2 regions of the Sphingopyxis sp. SCN 67-31 genome follow, and region 1 is predicted to be linked to the other one. Evidence: riboswitches for the same ligand, from Rfam matches in the RefSeq annotation. Region 1 holds a riboswitch; the other holds the start of a gene.
What was found. Region 1 has a riboswitch for cobalamin ahead of ABS88_RS12780 (TonB-dependent receptor plug domain-containing protein). Riboswitches for the same ligand answer to the same signal wherever they lie in the genome.
Positions count from the first base shown of each region.

Region 2: linked by a shared signal. The riboswitch ahead of metE (5-methyltetrahydropteroyltriglutamate--homocysteine S-methyltransferase) and the one ahead of ABS88_RS12780 (TonB-dependent receptor plug domain-containing protein) in region 1 are both predicted to bind cobalamin.

Region 1 covers NZ_MEFH01000063.1:23,503-27,883, forward strand. Annotated here, with positions in the region: gene ABS88_RS12775 (ABC transporter substrate-binding protein) at 1-474, opposite strand, end outside; gene ABS88_RS12780 (TonB-dependent receptor plug domain-containing protein) at 491-2,419, opposite strand; cobalamin riboswitch at 2,600-2,820, opposite strand; gene ABS88_RS12785 (hypothetical protein) at 2,926-3,315, shown strand; gene ABS88_RS12790 (TonB-dependent receptor family protein) at 3,384-4,381, shown strand, end outside.
Region 2 covers NZ_MEFH01000092.1:12,201-16,581, reverse strand. Annotated here, with positions in the region: gene metE (5-methyltetrahydropteroyltriglutamate--homocysteine S-methyltransferase) at 1-2,251, opposite strand, end outside; cobalamin riboswitch at 2,368-2,570, opposite strand; gene ABS88_RS18590 (hypothetical protein) at 2,647-3,186, opposite strand; gene leuA (2-isopropylmalate synthase) at 3,355-4,381, opposite strand, start outside.

The DNA of each region.
Region 1 (4,381 bases):
CTCCATCCGCGCGATCAGCGCTTCGCCGCGCGCCGGATCGCCGAGCGCGGTCGCGGTCAGGCGGATCGTCCGGCGGATGACGTCGAAGCTGTCGGCGGTCGGCAGGTCGAGCGTCCGAAAGCTGCCGCGCGGCAGCGCCGCGACCGCCGCGCTGCCGCTCGCGGGCATGCCGACGATCAGGTCGGGCGCCGCGACCAGTATCTGTTCGGCGGCGTTGCGGATCAGCGGCAGCCCGCGCGCCGCCGCGGCGGCCGCGGACATGCCGGGGTCGGTCGCGTTGCGCGTCAGCCCGGCGATCCGGTCGCGGTCGGCGAGCGCGAGCAGCAGCTGGTCGGCGCACAGGTTGAGCGACACGACGCGCTGCGGCGCGGCCGGTGGCGTCGCCGGCGCCGCGCGGCCGCCCTGCTGCGCCCACAGTGCGCCGCCGCCGGCGAGCAGCAGCGCGAGCGCGGGCAGGGCGGCGTGCGGGGTCAAGCGGGTTCCTCTTCCCTCAGAAGCGCAGGCGGACGCCGCCATAGGCGGCCCGGCCCGGCGTCGCGATGCTGAAAACCTCCTCATAGTCGACCCCGAGCAGATTCTCGACGCGCCCGAAGACCGAGATGGCATCGGTCACCCGGTAATCGGCGCCAAGGTTGACGAGCACATAGTCCTTCATCGCGACCACGACCGGGACATAGCTGGGGTCGATATAGGCGAGGTCGGTCGTGCGGCCGTTGTAGCGCAGCGTCAGGGTCCCCGCAAAGCGCTGGTCGCTGCTCGACACGGTGGTGTTGAAGCTGGCGATATGCTTCGGCCGCCGCACTTCGGGCGCGCCGTTCTCGCGCGCCTTGATCCAGCTGTAGGCGAGGTCGAAGCGAAGCTGCGGCAGCGGCCGCGCGCTGGCGAAGGCCTCGATGCCGTGCTGCTTGCTCGTCGTCGCGCGGTTCGCCGGAGTCGCGGTGAAGTCGGGCGCCGGATAGTCGGTGAAGATCTCGTCCTTCAGCGTCGAATCGAACCAGGTCGCCCCGACCGTCGCCCAGTCGTCGGCGCCGAAGCTCTGCTCGATCCCCGCTTCCCAGCCCTCGGACTTTTCGGGTTTCAGGTCGGGATTGCCGATGTAGCGGCCGTCGATATAGCCGAACAGCTCGAAATAGCCCGGATTCTTGACCCCGGTGCCATAGGCGCCGCGGATGCGCGTGCCGGTCGGAAGGCGATAGCTGCCCTGGACGCGCCAGGTCGTCGCATCGTCGAAGCGGTTGTTGTCGTCGTGGCGCAGCGACGCGCCGAGCGAGAGCGCGCCCGCGGTCAGCTCATATTGGGCGACCAGCCCCAGATTGTCGGTGTGGCGCTTTCCCTGAAAGGCGCCCGGCGTCAGCGTGCGGAAGGCCTCGCGCTCGACATCGACCGCACCGGTCAGCCGGTGGGCGATCGCATCGGTCCCGAAGCGGATGCTCGAGGTCAGCGATCCCTTGTAGCGCTGTCCCTTGCTGCCATAGTCCAACCCGAAGGGGGAGCGGCCGTGGCGCGCGGTGTCGGAAAGCTGCCCCGACAGGCTGGTCACCCAGCGCCCGTCGAGCGCGGTCAGTTCGGCCGCCAGCAGGGCATGGAAGGATTCGGTCTCGACATGGACGCCGGGGCTGTCGACGATATAGCCGAAGCGCGGGCTCGTCGTATCATATTCGCTGTCGTCGTTGTCGGCGTCGCTGAAGCCATAGCGCAGCACGGCGTTCAGCCGGAAGGCGTCGCTCGGCGTCCAGCCCAGCTTCGCGCTCGCGCCGACCGTCTGCATCCCGACGTCGCGCACCCCGCCGCGCGCGGTCGGATAGCCGTTCGCGCCGTAATAGGTACCGGTGATCGCATAGTCGAAGCTGTCCGATGCGCCCGCGGCGCGGGCGCTGCCGGCGACGGTGCCGAACGACCCGCCCTCGATCCGGGCGCTCAGGCCCGGCGCCTCGCGTCCCGACAGGGTGATGTAATGGATCACGCCGCCGATCGCGTCGGAGCCATAGAGCGACGATTGCTGGCCGCGCAGCACCTCGATCCGCGCGGCGGGGTCGGCGAGCAGACCGCCGAAATCGAACTGGCCCTGATAGGGGTCGGCGACCTCGATGCCGTCGACCAGGACGAGGACGTGATTGGCTTCGCTGCCGCGGATGCGGATATCGGTCATGCCGCCGAGGCCGCCGGTGCGGCTGACCGCGACGCCGGGCACGTCGCGCAGCACGTCGGAAACGATGCGCGTCTGGCGCTGTTCGAGCGCTTCGCTGTCGATCGCCGTGACCGAGGCGCCGAGCTGGTCCGCCCGGACCCCTTCGCCCGAACGCGAGGCAGTGACGATGATCGCGTCGCCGGGGCGCGGGTCGGCGGCGGCATCGCCGGTCTGGGCCAGCGCCGGCGACGTCGCCGCCAGCGCCACGATGGAAAGGCCGTATTTCAACATGGGAGTCCCCCATGCGCCGAGAGCGAAGGCGGGGACCTGCCGAGCCGCGTGCGCGATCGACCGGCGCACGGGCGGCGGGCTGGCGCAAGGCGCCCGCATTTCGTGCCCCGAAGCGGCCCCGGCCGCTGGGTCGTCGCTCGACGGAGTTCTCCGTGCCCTGGCCTTTCCCTGGACCGAGGCATTGAGCGACCCGCGCCGGCAGGTCTCCTGGCTCGCGGGTCGTCGCTTGATGCACGCCTTCCCAGGTCGCCCCAGTGGCAGACCCGGTCGGGGACCGGGTCGGTGCATCGCGCTCGCCGCTTACAGTTGCAGGGACAGCCCCGGTTTCGAAGGCCCGGCCGGACCCCCTTACCGCGTTCCCTTTTAAGCCCCATCGGGGCACCGGCGCGATCAATGCAAGGTTGCCCTTGCGGCGCCCGCCCATAGCGCCTCGGCATATTTTGGCAATCGGCTTTTGCGGGGCCTGCGCGCTTGCCCGAACCGTCCGCCGGGACTAGGAGCGCGGCGTGGCCGATCTTTCCGCCTTCCGCCGACCGGGCTGGCTGCTGCTACCGGTGCTTCTCGCGCTGCTCGCGCGGGTGCTGGTCGCGCCGGGCTGGATGATCGGGCCCGATGCCGGGGGTTCGATCACCGTCCGCGTCTGTTCGGACCCGTCGAACCCCGGCGGGACGATGACCATCCCGGTCCAGACCGCGGGCGATCATCCCGATGGCGAGGGGCAGCAGCATTGCCCGTGGGGCGCGCTCGCGGTGGCGCCGATCGTGCCCGATGCCCCGGCACTGCCCGCGGCGCCGGCACCGGCCGCCCCCACGCCGCTGGCGATCCCCTCGCTCGGCTTCGCGCCGGGCATCGCCTCGCCGCTTCCTCCCAGCACCGGCCCGCCCGCCTTCGCCTGATTCAGACCGATCGCCGGCCGCGCTTCCGCGCGCGCCGGCCTTGCCTGATTTTCAGCGAAGGATTTTCCATGACCCGTTCCGTTACCCGCGCGGCGCCCCTGCCGGCGCTCGCCCTCGCCCTGTCGTTTTCCCCGGTGCCCTTTTCCCCCGCCGCTCACGCCGAGGAGGCGACGATCATCGTCACCGCGCCGACGCTCGCCGACGCCGCGCAGCAGCGCGCGGCGCAGACCCCCGGCGGCACCGATGTCGTCACGCATCAGGATTATGCCGACAAGACGATCGTGTCGCTGCGCGATACGCTCGCCTTCTCGCCCGGCGTCTACCTCCAGCCGCGCTATGGGCAGGAGGTGCGCCTCGCGATCCGCGGCTCGGGCCTCTCGCGCGGCTTCCACATGCGCGGCGTCACGCTGTTGCAGGACGGGGTGCCGATCAACCTCGCCGACGACAATGGTGATTTTCAGGAGCTGGAGCCGATCTTCTTCGACCATCTCGAAGTCTATCGCGGCGCCAATGCGCTGCGCTTCGGTTCGGGAACGCTGGGCGGCGCGATCAACGGCGTGACTCCGACCGGGCGCACCGCCCACGGCGTCTATCTGCGCGGCGACGCCGGCAGCTTCGGCCTGCTGCGCGGCCTGGTTTCGGCGGGCGTCGCCAGCGGGCCGGTCGACGCCTGGGGCGCGGTCAGCGCCGACACGTCGGACGGCGACCGCGACCATGCGCGGCGCCGCAGCCTGCGCTTCCACGGCAATGTCGGGCTAACGCTCGGCGACGGGGTCGCGACGCGCTTCTATGCGAGCATCAACCGCATCCGCCAGCAATTGCCGGGCGCGCTGACCGAGGCGCAGGCGCTGACCGCCCCGCGCGGCGCCAATGCGGGCAGCATCGCGGGCGATCAGCGACGCGACATCGATTCGCTGCGCTTGCAGAACCGCACCCGCTTCGACCTCGGCACCGCGACGCTCGAGGTCGGGGGTTTCGTCAACGCGAAATCGCTCTTTCACCCGATCTTTCAGCTGATCGACCAGAAATCGACCGACGTCGGCGGGTTCGCGCGGCTCGACTATGC
Region 2 (4,381 bases), on a different contig from region 1:
CGAGGGCCGGTCGCACCTCGTCCCACTTGCGCGTCTTGAGCCCGCAATCGGGATTCACCCAGAGTCGATCGGGCGGCAGGTGCCGTCCGGCGAGGGTCAGCAGGTCGGTCATCTCGCGCTCGGCCGGAATGCGCGGCGAATGAATGTCATAGACGCCGGGACCGATCTCGTTCGGATAGGCATAGCTTGCGAAGGCCCCGAGCAGTTCCATCTGCGACCGCGCGGTTTCGATCGAGATGACGTCGGCGTCCATCGCGCCGATCGCGGGAAGGATGTCGTTGAATTCCGAATAGCACATGTGGGTGTGGATCTGCGTGTCGTCGCGCACGCCGGAGGCCGCGATGCGAAAGCATTCGACCGCCCAGCCCAGATAATGCGGCCATTCGCCGCGGCGCAGCGGCAGCCCTTCGCGCAGCGCCGCCTCGTCGATCTGGACGATCGCGGCGCCCGCGGCCTCCAGGTCCAGCACCTCGTCGCGGATCGCCAGCGCGATCTGGCGGCAGCTCGCTTCGCGTGGCTGGTCGTCGCGGACGAACGACCAGTTGAGGATCGTCACCGGGCCGGTGAGCATGCCCTTCACCGGCCGGTCGGTCTGATCCTGGGCATAGCGCCACCAGTCGACCGTCATCGGCCGCGGGCGCGACACGTCGCCATAGAGGATCGGCGGCCGCACGCAGCGCGAGCCATAGCTCTGCACCCAGCCGCTGCGGGTGAAGGCGAAACCGGCAAGCTGTTCGCCGAAATATTGCACCATGTCGTTGCGCTCGAACTCGCCGTGGACGAGGACGTCGAGGCCGATCTCCTCCTGCCACTTGATCGCGGCGCGGGTTTCGACCTTCAGATAGCGGTCATAGGCCGCATCGTCGATTTCGCCCCGAATATGCGCGGCGCGCGCCTTGCGGACCTCCGCCGTCTGGGGAAAGGAGCCGATCGTCGTGGTCGGATAGCGGGGAAGCGGAAGGCGCCGGCGCTGCGCCTCGCGGCGGGCGGCGAAGGGCGCGGCCCGGCGCGCGGCGTCCGCATCGAGCGCGGCCAGGCGCGCGGCGACGGCGGGATCGTGGATGCGGGGCGAGGTCGCCCGGGCGACCGCGGCCATCCGCGACGCCGAAAAGGCGGCGAAGGCGGCATCCTCGCCTTCGTTCAACGCCCTGGCGAGCGCGGCGAGTTCCTCGATCTTTTGCGTCGCGAAGGCCAGCCATTGCGCGATTTCGGGATCGAGCGCGGTTTCGAGCGCCAGATCGACCGGGACGTGGAGCAGCGAACAGGATGGCGCGAGGATCAGGTCGCGCGTCGCCGCCAGTTCCTTGAGCCGCCAGTAAAGGTCGGAAAGGTTGGCGCGCCAGATGTTGCGGCCGTCGACGATGCCGAGCGACAGCAGGACGTGCGACCGCACCTTGTCGAGTGCCGGGCCGAGCTGTTCGGGCGCGCGGACGAGGTCGAGGTGGAGGCCGTGGACGGGCAGTTCGGCAGCGAGATCGAGATTGTCGCCGAGACCGCCGAAATAGGGGGTGAGCATCAGGCGTGGCCCCGCCGTCGCGAGCCGCGCATAGGCGCGCTCGAACGCGGCGCGCTGCGCATCGTCGAGATCGAGGACGAGGCAGGGCTCGTCGATCTGCACCCACTCGGCGCCCTGTTTCGTCAGCCGCGCGAGAATCTCGGCATAGGTGTCGAGCAGCGCGGGAAGCAGGGCGAGCGGTTCGACCGCCTTGCCCTTGGCGAGCATCAGGTAGCTGACCGGGCCGAGCAGCACCGGGCGCGTCTGATACCCCAGCGCCTTCGCTTCGTCATATTCGTCGAAGATCTTCGTCGAAGCGATGCGGAAGGTCTGGCCGGCGGTGAGTTCGGGGACGAGGAAATGATAGTTGGTGTCGAACCATTTGGTCATCTCCTGCGCGGTCGTATCGGCGGCGTGGCCGCACCCGGCGTGCATCGGATCGCCCTGCGCGCCGCGCGCCATCGCGAAATAGAGATCGGTATCGACCGTCTCGCCGTCCCAGTCGTAGCGCGCGGGGACGGCGCCGATCAGCGCCGAGGTGTCGAGCACATGGTCGTAGAGCGAAAAATCGTTCGACGGCAGGATGTCGGCCCCCAGCGCCTTCTGCCGCGCCCAATGGGCGACGCGCAGGCCAGCGGCTGCGGCGTGCAGGTCGGCGAGGGTCGATTTGTCCGACCAGTAGGATTCGAGCGCGACCTTGAGTTCGCGGCGAAGGCCGATGCGGGGAAAGCCTAAAGTGGCGACGCTGACAGTCATTTCGAGCACCTTGCAGGGGGCAAGGGCGACGGACAGACGCGAACGCACGATATCCCGCGTCCGCAGGGCAAGGGTCGGACGCAGCCATGCATGCGGCCTGACCGGGCACCCCGCCGGAGGACGTATCTGACGAGGCAGGTCTCCTGGCTCGCGGGTCGCCGCAGCGGTCTGGCCTTCCCGGTTCCTTGCCGAACCAGTGGCATGATCGACCGCCGCTCGCCGCTTACAGTTGCGGGGGCAGCGCCGGTTTTGCACCGGCTTCCCATCTTCGCTCCGCCCCGGATGCCCGGCGCGAAGAACCTCGACAGCATGCAGAATAGGCGCCGCGACGATCCTGTCAAGCACTATATAAAGAAATCTTTATATGTGTTTCGCGGCGTGGTGATTGCCCTATCCTAAAAGGCAGTCGCCAGCAGCGCGGCGGTGGCGGCCGCGATCGCCAGCAGGAGCGCGATCTTCGGGCCGTGCGAGGCGAGAATATGGGTCCGCCGGCGATCGAAGGGCGGCCCTTCGACCGCATGAGAAAGCTCGGGTTCGGGCCGCGTGCGCGCCGCGAAGGCGGGCGGCGATGCGAGGGCGGGGCCGCTGATCCCGCTGGCGAGCGCCAGCTTCTCGAACGCCACCGCCATCTTCTCGCGGTCGAGGTGCCGGTCGATCGCCTCGCGCTCGGGGTCGGGATCGGGCGGCGGCGGCAGGCTTGCGACCCTGCGCTCGATTTCGCGGTCGAGCGCGTGGAGGCGGTCGATCGCCTCGACGATCCGCTGCCGGTCGCTGCTGGCGAGCGCCAGTTCGAGACGGGTCAGCGACAGCGCGCTCGCGCGGCAATATTGCAGGCTCCAGAACAGGTCGCTGCTTCCCCCGTCGGCGGGGAGCGGCCCGGCGGGCGCGACGGACGCGCTCGGGCCGCTGGCGGACGGGGCCTGGGATGCGTTCACGGGTCCTTCTCCTTCGCCGCCCCCCGGCTGCGCGCATCGGCTTAGGACCAAATGCGCGCACCGCGAAACGCCGATCGGGCCAGTCGTGACCGGGATGCGGCGGACGGGAGAGGGAAGGGGTGCGCGGAGGCCGGGGCGGCCCGCGCCGCCCCGGCCTCCGCGACCGGATCAGATCGCGTTCGCCGCCGACAGGATCGCGCGCACGCTGGCGGTCGCGACATCGGTGTCGAGACCGCAGCCGAACAGGCTGCGGCCGTCGGGGGTGCGGCATTCGACATAAGCGGCGGCCTGCACGTTGCTGCCCTGGCCGATCGCATGTTCCGAATAATCGACGATGTCCATCGCCGGGCCGCCCGATTCGGCCAGCGCGGCGACGACGCTCGACATCAGGCCGTTGCCGCGGCCGCTGATGCTGCGCTCGGCGCCGTCGATGGTCAGCTTGCCGGCGAAGATGCGGTCGGCGCCGCTCTGGCTTTCCGCCCAGCTCACGAGCTGGAAGCGCTTGCCGTCCGCCGCCAGATAATGCCCCTCGAAGGCGGTCCAGATGTCGTCGGCGGTCAGCTCGCGGCTCGTCTGGTCCGCCACCGCCTGGACGATGTGGCTGAAGCTCGTCTGCATCTTCTTCGGCAGCTTCAGCCCCTTGTCCTGTTCGAGCACCCAGGCGACGCCGCCCTTGCCCGACTGGCTGTTGACGCGGATCACCGCTTCGTAGCTGCGCCCCAGGTCGGCGGGGTCGATCGGCAGGTAAGGGACTTCCCACTTGTCGTCGTTCTGCCGCTCGCGCGCCGCGAACCCCTTCTTGATCGCGTCCTGGTGGCTGCCCGAAAAGGCGGTGTAGACCAGCTCGCCGCCATAGGGGTGGCGCGGGTGGACAGGCAACTGGTTGCAATATTCGACCGTCTGGATGACCTGATCGATGTCGGAGAAGTCCAGTTCGGGGTCGACGCCCTGCGTGTACATGTTGAGCGCGATGGTGACGAGGCAGGTGTTGCCGGTGCGCTCGCCGTTTCCGAACAGGCAGCCCTCGACGCGGTCGGCGCCCGCGAGCAGGCCGAGTTCGGCCGCCGCGACCCCGGTGCCGCGGTCGTTGTGCGTGTGCAGGCTGATCAGCGCGCGGTCGCGGTTCGGCAGATGCTTGCAGAAATATTCGATCTGGTCGGCGTAGATGTTCGGCGTCGCCGCCTCGACCGTCGCG